3 regions of the Proteus vulgaris genome follow, and region 1 is predicted to be linked to each of the others. Evidence: predicted binding sites of a transcription regulator. Region 1 holds the regulator's gene; each other region holds the start of a gene.
What was found. The regulator PhoB, encoded in region 1, activates phosphate uptake and scavenging genes when phosphate is short. The targets are predictions, from matches to a motif close to CTGTCATAAAACTGNCNNAT.

Region 1 (4,295 bases):
AATTGTGAATGATGATGAAGCAGTGATTTTTTCACAATTGCCAACCCTAATCCTGTACCACCAGAATGACGAGAGCGTGCCTTATCAACACGGTAAAAACGTTCTGTTAAACGTGTTAAGTGTTCAGCACTGATCCCTGAGCCATTGTCGGAGACACTAAATAACATACCTTGAGGAATTTTCTTCCAGCTGACTTTTATTGTTGTGCCTTCTTCTGTGTGATTAATCGCGTTATAGACTAAATTAGAAACGGCACTACGCAATTGCTCTTCATTACCACGTACAGCCCACTGTTCATCAATATCAAAGGTAATATGATGTTGGCCTTGGCTTAGTGAGTTTGCCTCTTGTTGCAATAAAGTTAAAATGGCGGGTATATCGACAATCTTATTTAAATCAATATGAGGAGCTGATTCAATACGGGAAAGTTGTAAGAGCTGCTTTACCAACGTATCCATCCGTTTAGCTTGTTCCTGCATTGTCATTATCGCTTTATGTTCTGCGGGTTTTTCTGCACTATTTTCTTCCATCATTTCAAGATAGCCTTGAATAACGGTTAAAGGCGTTCTTAATTCGTGGCTCACGTTGGCAAAAAAATCACGTCGTGCATTTTCTAGTTTATTTTTTTCTGTCACATCTCGCGCTACCATTAGGCGCTGATCTTCGCTATATGGCATCACACGAAATTCCACAATAGAGCCATTATTAAGAGAAATCGTTAAAGGGTGACTAAAATCGCCTGCGGTAAAATAGTGCAAGAAATCTGGGTAACGTAATAAATTAAAAATATTTTGCCCGTTGTCTTCTGGCCAGCGAAAACCTAATAAATGTTGAGCTAAGCTGTTACACCAAAAAATATTACCTTCATTGGTCATCATTACAACCGCATCAGGTAGGCTTTCAGCCCCGCTTCTAAAACGCTTAATTAAATCACCTAATTCTCGACGTCGCTTACGATTACGTTGCTGTGTTTGTCGAATACCATAAAAAATAGGCTCCCATCCTCCTCTGCCTTCGGGGGGTAAGACTGAGCGATCGAGCCATAACCATTTAGACAATTTCATCAAATTATAAGCATGCCAAACCAAAGCACTAAGAAGTGATACCACCAGTAGCCAAGGAAGATGGCCAATAAAAAGCGATAATACAAAGGCAGGTAAGCAAAATAGACATAGCCCCCAGACGAGGGCTTTCCATGATAGTCGTTCTAACACCTGACGATTACTCCCATATTGACTTAGAAACGGGCAGAGAAGCGATATCCCGTTCCACGTACTGTTTGTATCATTCGGTCATGACCATCTTCTTCAATGGCTTTACGTAAACGACGAATATGCACATCCACAGTACGGTCTTCGACATAAACATTCGTTCCCCAAACATAGTTTAGCAGTTGTTCTCTGCTATATACGCGTTCAGGATGAGTCATAAAAAAGTGCAGGAGTTTAAATTCGGTAGGCCCCATATCAATCGGTTTATCTTGACTCGTTACTCGATGAGAAACAGGATCAAGCGATAATCCATTGAATTCAATGATATCTTCCGCTGACATCGGTGATAAACGTCGTAAAATTGCCTTCACACGGGCGACAAGCTCTTTAGGTGAAAAGGGCTTGATAACATAATCATCAGCTCCCGTTTCTAAGCCTTGGACTTTATCTTCTTCTTCCCCTTTTGCCGTTAACATAATAATAGGGATGTCACGAGTATTACTCTCTCGCTTCATCTGTTTTATTACCTGTAAACCGGAGCCTCCGGGGATCATCCAATCTAATAAAACCAGATCAGGGTAAGGATCGATAAGAAAACTCAATGCAGAATCATAATCTTCTGCTTCAATTGGTTGAAAACCATTTTGTTCTAAAACAAAACAGATCATCTCTCGAATTGCGGTTTCATCTTCAACAACAAGAATACGCCTTGCCATACTCTATCCTGTGTAATGTATATAGAGGGTCAAAATGATTATGATGCAGTTTTATGACAGATTTATGACTAACCTTAACATTACTGAAATACCATGGTGTTGTTAAGGTAAATAAATCATTTTTTGGTGAAAAATCGCTCAAAAAAAGGCTTACTGTTGAGTTTTCACTAAAAAAGCAAGGTGCGCTATACTCTGAGCAAATAAAAAAGAGGGATAGCAATGCGGATTATTCACACATCAGACTGGCATTTAGGGCAATATTTTTTTACTAAAACCCGCGCACAAGAACATCAACAATTTCTTGATTGGTTATTAGTACAAATTAAGGTTCATCAAGTTGATGCCCTAATTGTTGCTGGTGATATATTTGATACTGGCTCACCCCCAAGCTATGCCAGAGAGCTGTATAATCGCTTTGTTGTTGCAATGAGAGACACACAATGCCAATTAGTTATTTTAGGTGGCAATCACGATTCCGTCGCAACACTCAATGAATCTAAATCACTATTGGCATGTTTAAATACCACTGTTATTGCCAGTGTTCATACCGAAACGCCGCAAGCACCGTTAATTCTTCGTCAAAAAGATAACGCGCCAGGAGCATTACTGTGTGCGATCCCCTATCTACGCCCTAGAGATATGATAACTAGCCGAAGTGGGCAATCCGGTGCTGAAAAACAAAACGCGCTAAAAGAAGCGATTGCTGATTATTATCAAGTTCAATATCAAGCAGCTCTCGATTTACGTGAACAATTGAACGCCAAGATCCCTATTATTGCGACAGGCCATCTGACAACGATTGGTGCAAGTGTGAGCGATTCTGTACGTGAAATATATATCGGTACTTTAGAAGCCTTCTCTGCAACCCTATTTCCTGAATTTGATTATATTGCTCTTGGCCATATTCATCGCCCTCAAGTGGTGAATAAATCAGGACATATTCGTTACAGTGGTTCACCAATTCCTTTAAGTTTTGATGAGAGTGGACAACAAAAAAGTGTCTGCCTTATCGATTTTGAGCAAGATAAATTAGCTGAGCTTACGCTACTCCCTATCCCCGAATTCCAGCTATTGCGTACAATTGCAGGATCATTAAAAGAAATAGCCACACAGCTTGAAAATTTTAAAAACCAATATGCTGAAACAGAGACGACTATCTGGTTGGATATTGAAGTTTCTACACAAGATTATCTCAGTGATATACAAACTCGTATTCAAGAGTTAACTAACAACCCACTTTTTGATGTGGTTTTATTAAGAAGATCTAGAAAACAACGCCAAGTGCTCACTCAAAATGAAAAAGAAACACTGACAGAATTAACGGTCTATGATGTTTTTGAAAGACGTTTAGAACAACATGAGTTTGATTCAGAAGAAACTAAAACGCGATTAACCACATTATTTAAACAAGCAGTTGAAATGGCAGAACAAGAGGATAACGAAGTAAAATGAAAATCTTAAGTCTGCGCTTTAAAAATATTAACTCCTTAAAAGGTGAATGGAAAATCAACTTTAACCAAGAGCCTTTTGTTAGCAACGGATTGTTTGCGATTACAGGCCCTACCGGTGCGGGAAAAACCACCCTTTTAGATGCCATTAGTTTAGCGCTTTATCATAGAACCCCTCGATTAGATAAAGTAACACAATCTCAAAATGAATTAATGACGCGCCATACCGCAGAGTGTTTAGCCGAAGTTGAATTTGAAGTCAAAGGTGTCGCTTATCGTGCATTTTGGGAACAACGCCGTGCTAATTATAAAGAAGATGGCAATCTTCAGGCACCACAAGCTGAACTCGTCAAAATAAATATCACTGGGGGGGAAGACAAAATATTAGCGAGCAAGATAAGCCAAGTAAAAGAGATGATCATTAATATTACAGGGCTGGATTTTGACCGATTTACTAAATCAATGTTGCTTTCACAAGGACAATTTGCAGCATTTCTTAATGCAGATGACAAATCTCGCGCGGAGTTACTCGAAGAACTCACTGGTACAGATATTTATCGTCATATTTCCCAATCAATCTTTAAACATTGGCGAGAAGAAGAACAAACGTTAAAAACACTCAAGCAACAGGCTGAAATGATGGCATTATTAGATGAAAATGCCCGCCAAGCTTTATTAACGGAACAAACAGATCTTTTTGCTAAAGAGAGCCTCTTACAAAAAGAACAACAGGAATATCAAGTAGCAAAACAGTGGCAAGAAAAAGAGATTGAACTCAATAAAAACAAAACTTTTGCGCAAACTGAGGTTAATTTAGCACAAGAAGCATTAGTGGCAGCAAAACCTGATATTCAACGTCTTGAAAATAGTGAACCTGCAGAAAAAATTCGCCCGATTTATGATGAAAAAAATCGCCTATT
Region 2 (4,295 bases), 1.0 Mb from region 1:
GCGCAGTACTTCGCCGTCAAGCGAACGAATTGCCGGGTGCTCCTTCACAAGATAATGCCATTATCTCCTTTGGTAAATTCAAGCTAAACCTTGGTACACGGGAAATGTTCCATGAAGAAGAGCATATGCCTCTAACGAGTGGTGAATTTGCTGTATTAAAAGTACTGGTATCTCACCCTCGTGAGCCTCTTTCTCGTGACAAATTAATGAGCCTTGCTCGTGGTCGCGAATACAGTGCTATGGAACGTTCAATCGACGTTCAAATTTCTCGTTTACGCCGAATGATTGAAGAGGATCCAACACATCCTCGCTATATTCAAACAGTTTGGGGTCTTGGTTACGTCTTTGTTCCTGATGGAACCAGTGCTCAATGAGAAGGCTGAGGCTTTCCCCTCACAATAAACTGACACGTTCGTTATTTCTGGTTATCTCGCTACTTTTTTTTAGCTTGATAGCCAGTTATATCGTTGTACAGCACCTTATTGTTGGGCCAAGCCTTCAGCAATTTAATAAAGTTTTAGCGTATGAAATACGCACATTAATGCCTGAAGAACTTATTTTAGTTGATGGCACTCCACTCAAAATCTCCCCGGCTTTACGCAATAAAATCTATAGCGAATTAGGTATCTCTTTTTTTGATAAAGAGGCCGCACTTGAGGAAGGACTTTATTGGGCTAAAATCGATGACGATTTAAGTGAACAGATGTCTGAATATCTGGGTGGAGAAACTGAAATTTGGATTGAAAACACGCTGGAATACCCTGTTTTATGGGTTAATACACATATTTCCCCCTCTCTCTGGATCCGTGTTCCTCTCACTGAGTTAGGGCAAAATTTCCTACTGCCAGTTTATCGACAAGCGATTATTTTTATTATCATCGTTGTCGCTTTTTTTTGGCTCTATAACCGTTTTCAAAATCGCCCACTCAATGAAGTAGAATATGCTGCACGTCGTATCGGTAAAGGGGTTATTCCACCACCTATTCCTGAATCTGGCTCCTCTGAAATGCGATCAATCATTCGCGCATTTAATCAGATGTCATCGGGTATTCGTTCATTAGATAATGATAGAACACTCGTTATGGCTGGTGTCAGTCATGACTTGCGTACACCTCTTACCCGTATTCGCCTTGCCACTGAAATGATGAGCCCAGAGGATAGCTATCTTGCTGACTCTATCAATAAAGATATTGAAGATTGCGATGCCATTATTGGCCAGTTTCTAGACTATATGCGCACAGGTAAAGAGATGTCTTTAGAACTGTGCGATATGAATAATCTATTACAAGAAGTCATTTCGGCTGAATCTAATTCAGGTAAAATAAGTGAAGATCATCTTCATCCTGAACCCATTAATATTACGGCTAATCCTATCGCTGTGAAACGAGCACTTGCCAATATGATTGTAAATGCGACCCGCTATGGCCATGGCTGGATAAGTGTTTCAAGTGGAAAAAATGAAGAATATGCATGGTTTCAAGTCGAAGATGACGGCCCCGGTATTCCACAAGAAGACCGACAACGTCTTTTCCAACCTTTTGTTCAAGGTGAACAAGCGCGTAGCTCGACAGGTGCAGGTTTAGGGTTATCCATTATTCGCCGTATTATGGATGCTCACGGTGGTTATGTTGAACTTGATGATAGCGTTAAAGGTGGATTACTTATCCGTGCTAATTTTCCATTAAAAGAGCGTGATGATGAGGATGATTAATTTTTCTTTCTGATAAAGCCCTTTTTTATTCCGCTACTTTTGCTCTATTTTTTCTTCTCCCTCTAAATATTTCATCATTTTTTTACTTTGTCATAAAACTGTCACAATTAAGACATTTAATTGTCATCTAACTGACCTATTGTCTGTGCGTACCGTAACCGAAGTTGATAGATGTCGAAAATTATTCTACCTATCCCACAGGAGGGATTATGAAACTGATGCGTACCACCCTGACTAGTGTCATTGCCGCTGCGTTTTCAATGACCGCTCTTTCTGCGCAGGCAACGACCTCGCTGACTGGTGCTGGCGCAACGTTCCCTGCCCCAGTTTATGCTAAATGGGCAGATTCCTATCAAAAAGAAACGGGTAACAAAATTAACTACCAAGGCATTGGCTCCTCTGGTGGTGTTAAACAAATCATTGCAAACACCGTTGATTTTGGCGCTTCTGATGCACCATTAACAGACGACAAATTACAAGCTGACGGTTTATTCCAATTCCCTACCGTGATTGGTGGCGTTGTTATGGCTGTAAACATTCCTGGTATCAAATCAGGTGAGCTGACCTTAGATGGCGACACTATCGGTAATATCTATCTAGGCAAGATCCAAAAATGGAATGACCCTGCCATCACAAAACTCAATCCAGGCGTAAAATTACCAGACCAGAATATCGCGGTTATTCGTCGTGCTGATGGTTCTGGAACTTCTTTCGTTTTCACTAGCTACTTATCAAAAGTAAATAGCGCATGGAAAGATGAAGTAGGCGCTGGCTCTACCGTAAAATGGCCAACAGGCTTAGGTGGTAAAGGAAATGATGGCATCGCTGCATTCGTTCAACGTGTACCAGGTTCAATTGGTTATGTTGAATATGCTTACGCGAAACAAAACAACCTTGCTTATACTAAATTAGTCACAGCTGATGGCGAAGCAATCGCACCAACAGCAGACAGCTTTAGTGCCGCAGCAAGAAAAATTGATTGGAGCAAAAGCTTTGCACAAGACCTGACTAATCAGAAAGGTGAAAACGCATGGCCGATTACTTCAACCACCTTTATCTTAGTGCATCAAAAACAACAAAATGCAGAAAAAGGTAAAGAAGTGCTGAATTTCTTCAACTGGGCTTATGACAAAGGTAATCAAGAAGCGAAAAATCTAGATTACGCAGTATTACCTGCAGAAGTTGTAGAACAAATTCGTGCTGCATGGAAAACAAGTATTAAAGACAGTAATGGCAAACCGATTTACTAATAAAACCGGTAACCATTAAGAGATAAGTTAACGTTCACCCCCTGCTAACAGGGGGTAATAAATTAAAAGAGGCTTTATGGCCGAGCACACAACGGTAATAAAGGCCCCTAGTAAACGAGGGGACGTTATTTTCAGCGCACTAGTCCGTCTAGCTGCGTTGATTACGCTTTTGCTTTTAACAGGTATCATTGTTTCACTGATTTTTGCCTCATTACCAAGTATTCAGCAGTTTGGTCTTTCATTCTTATGGACAAAAGAGTGGGACCCACCAGCACAGGAGTTTGGTGCATTAGTGCCTATTTACGGCACCATTGTAACGTCAATTATCGCACTGGTTATTGCTGTTCCTGTCAGTTTTGGTATTGCCCTTTTCCTCACTGAATTAGCACCTAATTGGCTAAAACGCCCATTAGGTATTGCGATTGAGTTACTCGCGGCTATCCCAAGTATTGTTTATGGTATGTGGGGACTGTTTGTCTTCGCACCACTGTTTGCAACCTATTTCCAAGAGCCGGTAGGCAATGTGCTTTCTTCTATTCCTATCGTTGGCGAGCTTTTCTCAGGCCCTGCTTTTGGTATTGGTATCTTAGCAGCAGGGGTTATCCTCGCTATCATGATCATTCCTTATATCGCCTCTGTGATGCGTGATGTGTTTGAACAGACACCTGTCATGATGAAGGAATCAGCCTACGGTATTGGCTGTACAACATGGGAAGTAATTTGGAATATCGTTCTACCTTATACCCGTAACGGTGTCATCGGTGGCGTTATGTTGGGATTAGGCCGTGCCTTAGGTGAAACCATGGCGGTGACCTTTATCATCGGTAATACCTACCAATTAGATTCTGCCTCGCTATTTATGCCAGGTAACAGTATCACGTCTGCATTAGCCAATGAGTTTGCTGAAGCAGAAACGGGATTACATACTGCGGCATTAATGGAATTAGGGCTTATCCTGTTTGTCATCACCTTTATCGTACTTGCGATTTCTAAGTTTATGACATTACGTTTATCTAAGAATGAAGGAGCGCGTTAATATGTCTAAAACATCCCCTTCTTCATTACAAGTTCAAACAGAGAGCGAACTGCGAGTACGTCATAAACGCCAACTTTGGCGTCGTCAAAAAAACCGTATCGCACTGTTTTTATCTGTATCTACTATGGCATTTGGTCTTTTCTGGTTAACGTGGATTTTATTCTCAACAATCACAAAAGGCGTTGATGGTATGTCCCTTGCGCTTTTCACCGAAATGACACCGCCGCCAAATACTGATGGTGGTGGATTGGCGAACGCCATTGTCGGTAGTGGATTACTCATTCTTTGGGCCACAGTG
Region 3 (4,295 bases), 200 kb from region 1:
AAATGAATACAGACTTTTTCAACACCTGTTGTGATGATAAGAATATCTGCATGTAATTCTTTTGCGAGCAATGTTGATGACAGATCTTTATCAATCACGGCATCAACACTTTGGTAATTTCCTTGCTCATTTTTAATGACCGGAATACCACCGCCCCCTACAGCAATCACAACATAGCCACATTCTGATAATGATTTAATTGCATTAGATTCAATTACATGCTGTGGAATAGGAGAAGCAACAACACGACGATAACCACGACCAGAATCTTCAACAAAATGCCATTGAGGGTTTTCTTGTTGTAATTGCATCATCTCTTGTTCAGAGAAAAATGCACCAATAGGTTTTGTCGGAGAAACAAAATTAGGATCGTTTTTATCTACTTCAACTTGTGTGATAAGGGTGATCGCTTGTTTATTTTGTTGAACACGAAGCTTATTAGTTAACGCTTGTTGTATTAAATAACCAATACCCCCTTGTGTATCAGCAACACAATTGGCTAATGGTGTTAATGGTAAACCTTCTTGTACATGTGCAACTTCCGCACGGCGTAAATCAAGTCCGACTTGTGGACCATTACCATGAGTAAGAACAATATTATACCCTTCAGCCACCATATCACTAATATGGGCTGCAACCTCTTGTACTGCTTGTTCTTGATGAGCGATAGACTGGCTAGCATTGTCTTTAATAATACTATTGCCTCCAATGGCAACAACAACGAGTTCTTTCATGTTTCACTCTCAATGATATTATTGGCAATTAAAGTAGAAATAATTCACCTCTACTCTCAGAGGTTGGGTTAATAAGGTCACCATATCGCTAACCACTTCCCCCATTTTTATTTTTTAATGAGATAAACATTATCGTATTGAACAATATCTATTCATTAATTGCGCAGGATAATAACAGAGAATGTAAATAAAACACCTATTACTCAATATTTCTCTTATTTAATTTCAGTAAATAGAATGAGGAAGAGAGGAGATGAAAGGCGTCATCAAACAGATCAATAACGCCTTATTCAGTACAAATAAGCGGGATAGTTAGTACTTTTTCATTTTGCTACATCATAAATATCTTGTTGATAAACATCAGGCATATCGGTAATTAGCATATCAACCCCCCATTGCTCAAAGTCTTTCACTTCTTCAGGATCATTCGGGGTATAACAATAAATTTCATAGCCGGCTTGTTTTAACAATTGCGCCTGTGCTTGCGTAAGGTATTTGTAATTACAATGCACACTAAAACCATCAATCGCTTTTAATGTTTCTAGCGCATTATCGGGGATCTCATCCCATAACTGGCCTCTACGAATAAAAGGTAGGTATCGTTTCATAACGATAAGTGCATGCGTATCAAAAGAAGAAAATAGAATTTGCTCATTCGGAATATCTGCACTTTTTATCATGTCAGAAACCGCTAAACATAAACGCTCAACATCATCGTCGGGCCAAGTTTTCAGCTCAATATTAAGCTTTGTTCCGGAACGCTTAATTAACTGTAGTCCTTGTCTTAAAGAAGGAATTTTCTCACCTTGATAAAGTGAACTAAACCAACTTCCTGCATCAAGGCGATGTAAATCATCTAAGGTATGAAAACGCACCGCACCTTGCCCATTCGTGCAACGATTAACTGTTTTATCATGAATAAGCACAGGAACATGATCCGCGGTTAATTGCACGTCCGTTTCAATCCATTCGCACCCGAAATCAATCGCCATTTTAAATGCAGCCAGTGTATTTTCAGGGGCTTTTCCAGAAAAACCTCGGTGAGCAGCTATCTTCATTTATCTCTCCTTTTCATTTGTGCCGACATCATGACAATCATTTATGACAGCAATTTGACAGTCATGCCATCAATAACTCTTCACTTAATTGTCACCCATTTGTCATAAATAACATTTAGGGTAATTCGCAGATTAGATTGCACCTTTAACTCTCGATTTAAAAGGAAATACTGCATGTCGATAAAATCAATAACGGGCCTTGCTGTTGCGATGACACTCTTTGCTTCACCTACACACGCAAAAACACAAATTGAATGGTGGCATGCTATGGGAGGAGCGCTTGGTCAGAAAGTTAATCAAATCGCTTCTGATTTTAATGCAAGCCAATCTGAATATGAGATAAAGCCTGTTTATAAAGGCACTTATGCTGAAACTATGACCAGTGCAGTAGCTTCGTTTCGTGCTAAAAACCAACCTGCTATTGTGCAAGTTTTTGAAGTCGGTACAGCCAGCATGATGGGTGCTAAAAAAGCCATTTATCCTGTTTATCAATTAATGGAAAAAACCAACGAGCCTTTTGATCCTAATAGTTATTTATCAACTGTCACTGGTTATTACACCACTAGCGACGGCAAAATGATGTCATTACCCTTTAATAGTTCAACACCTGTACTCTACTACAACAAAACACTCTTTAAAAAAGCAGGTATAGAGCAGCCACCAAAGACATGGAAAGAGATGGAAGCAGTATCTCAAAAACTGCTCGATTCTGGTGTTAAATGCGGATTTACCACCACATGGCAATCATGGACACAAATCGAAAACTTTGGGGCACGTAATAATTTGCCTATTGCGACAAAAAATAATGGTTTTGATGGCTTAGATACGACGTTTCTATTTAATAAATCCCCTTTCGTTGCTCATATTCAACAAATGGCAGATTGGTCTAAATCAGGTATTTTCAAATATGGCGGACGCCAATCTGATTCAATGCCTCTATTTTATACCCAAGAATGCGCCATGGTGATGGAATCATCCGCCGGTTTTGCTGGTATTAAAGAGAATATGAAAGGCATTGATATTGGTGTTAGCCAATTGCCTTATGACGATACGCTTGTACAAAAACCCGCAAATACCATTATTGGTGGAGCTTCGTTATGGGTTATGTCAGGGCGCCCAGATGCAGAATATAACGGCGTCGCCAAATTCTTCACCTATCTTTCAAGCCCTGAAGTACAAGCTGACTGGCACCAAGCTACAGGTTATCTTCCTGTTACTAAAGCCGCTTACGCATTGACACAACAACAAGGCTTTTATCAGCAAAATCCAGGGGCTGACACCGCAATATTACAAATGACAACCTCAGAACCGACTGCAAACTCTAAAGGATTACGCTTTGGTAATTTCTTACAAACACGCGAAATTGTTGATGAAGAATTAGAAAAAGTATGGTCAGGAAAACAGAGTGCTCAAGCTGCATTGGATAATGCTGTCACACGTGGAAATGAGCAATTACGCCGTTTTGAACGTACTCAATAATCATATTTATCAGGCGAGCTTAACAGCTCGCCTTCTGTTTTTATCGATTTACTGGATACTGTATGGCTTCTCAATCCATTTATTTTAAACAAAAATGGTTACCTCTAGCGCTGATTTTTCCTCAACTGGCTATCACACTTATCTTTTTTATTTGGCCTGCTGGGCAAGCTTTCTTTCAGTCATTTCAATTAGAAGATGCGTTTGGCCTGAGTAGCGAGTTTGTTGGTCTCGAAAACTTTCAGCGTTTATTTAGCAATAGTTACTATTTTGACAGTTTAATCACCACATTGATTTTTAGTATCAGCGTTGTCTTTCTCTCTATGTTATCTGCGCTTGTTTTAGCTGGCATTGCTGAGCAAATTTTACGAGGCAAACTGTTTTATCGTACGATCTTAATTTCACCCTATGCCATTGCGCCAGTTATCGCGGGTTTTCTTTGGTTATTTATGCTTGATCCTACGATTGGCGTATTAAGCCAATTATTAAAACAAATAGGCATTAATTGGGATCCCGTACTGAATACACATCATGCTATGTGGATGGTGATTTTAACTGCGACATGGAAACAAGTGAGTTATAACTTTTTATTTTTTCTCGCTGCCTTGCAATCTGTGCCTAAATCACTATTAGAAGCAGCCGCTATTGATGGCAGTGGGCCTATTAAACGCTTTATCACAATAAGCTTTCCGCTTATTTCACCGACCACTTTTTTCTTACTGGTAGTGAATTTTGCCTACGCCTTTTTTGATACTTTCGCCATTATTCATGCCATGACACAGGGTGGCCCCGGAAGTAGCACATCAACATTAGTGTATAAAGTCTATAACGATGGTTTTGTAGGATTAGATTTAGGCTCTTCAGCCGCACAATCCGTTATCTTAATGTTTATTGTCGCGATATTAACCGTGATCCAGTTTCGTTATGTTGAAAAAAAGGTGGCTTACTGATGGTTGAACGCAGACCTTTATTTCACGCTTTTTGCCACTTAATCCTCATTGTTGGCATTCTTTCTGTCGCATTTCCT

Region 2: pstS (phosphate ABC transporter substrate-binding protein PstS) is a predicted target of PhoB. The motif match lies at 1,799-1,818, and genes of this name have one in related genera.
Region 3: ugpB (sn-glycerol-3-phosphate ABC transporter substrate-binding protein UgpB) is a predicted target of PhoB. The motif match lies at 1,834-1,853, and genes of this name have one in related genera.

What each region holds. Positions count from the first base shown of each region.
Region 1 is NZ_CP090064.1:729,119-733,413, reverse strand. It holds gene phoR (phosphate regulon sensor histidine kinase PhoR) at 1-1,214, opposite strand, end outside; gene phoB (phosphate regulon transcriptional regulator PhoB) at 1,238-1,927, opposite strand; gene sbcD (exonuclease subunit SbcD) at 2,147-3,379, shown strand; gene LW139_RS03455 (AAA family ATPase) at 3,376-4,295, shown strand, end outside.
Region 2 is NZ_CP090064.1:4,120,684-4,124,978, forward strand. It holds gene ompR (osmolarity response regulator transcription factor OmpR) at 1-374, shown strand, start outside; gene envZ (two-component system sensor histidine kinase EnvZ) at 371-1,711, shown strand; gene pstS (phosphate ABC transporter substrate-binding protein PstS) at 1,921-2,961, shown strand; gene pstC (phosphate ABC transporter permease PstC) at 3,038-3,997, shown strand; gene pstA (phosphate ABC transporter permease PstA) at 3,999-4,295, shown strand, end outside.
Region 3 is NZ_CP090064.1:524,694-528,988, reverse strand. It holds gene LW139_RS02600 (carbamate kinase family protein) at 1-734, opposite strand, end outside; gene LW139_RS02595 (glycerophosphodiester phosphodiesterase family protein) at 1,058-1,792, opposite strand; gene ugpB (sn-glycerol-3-phosphate ABC transporter substrate-binding protein UgpB) at 1,967-3,271, shown strand; gene ugpA (sn-glycerol-3-phosphate ABC transporter permease UgpA) at 3,334-4,218, shown strand; gene ugpE (sn-glycerol-3-phosphate ABC transporter permease UgpE) at 4,218-4,295, shown strand, end outside.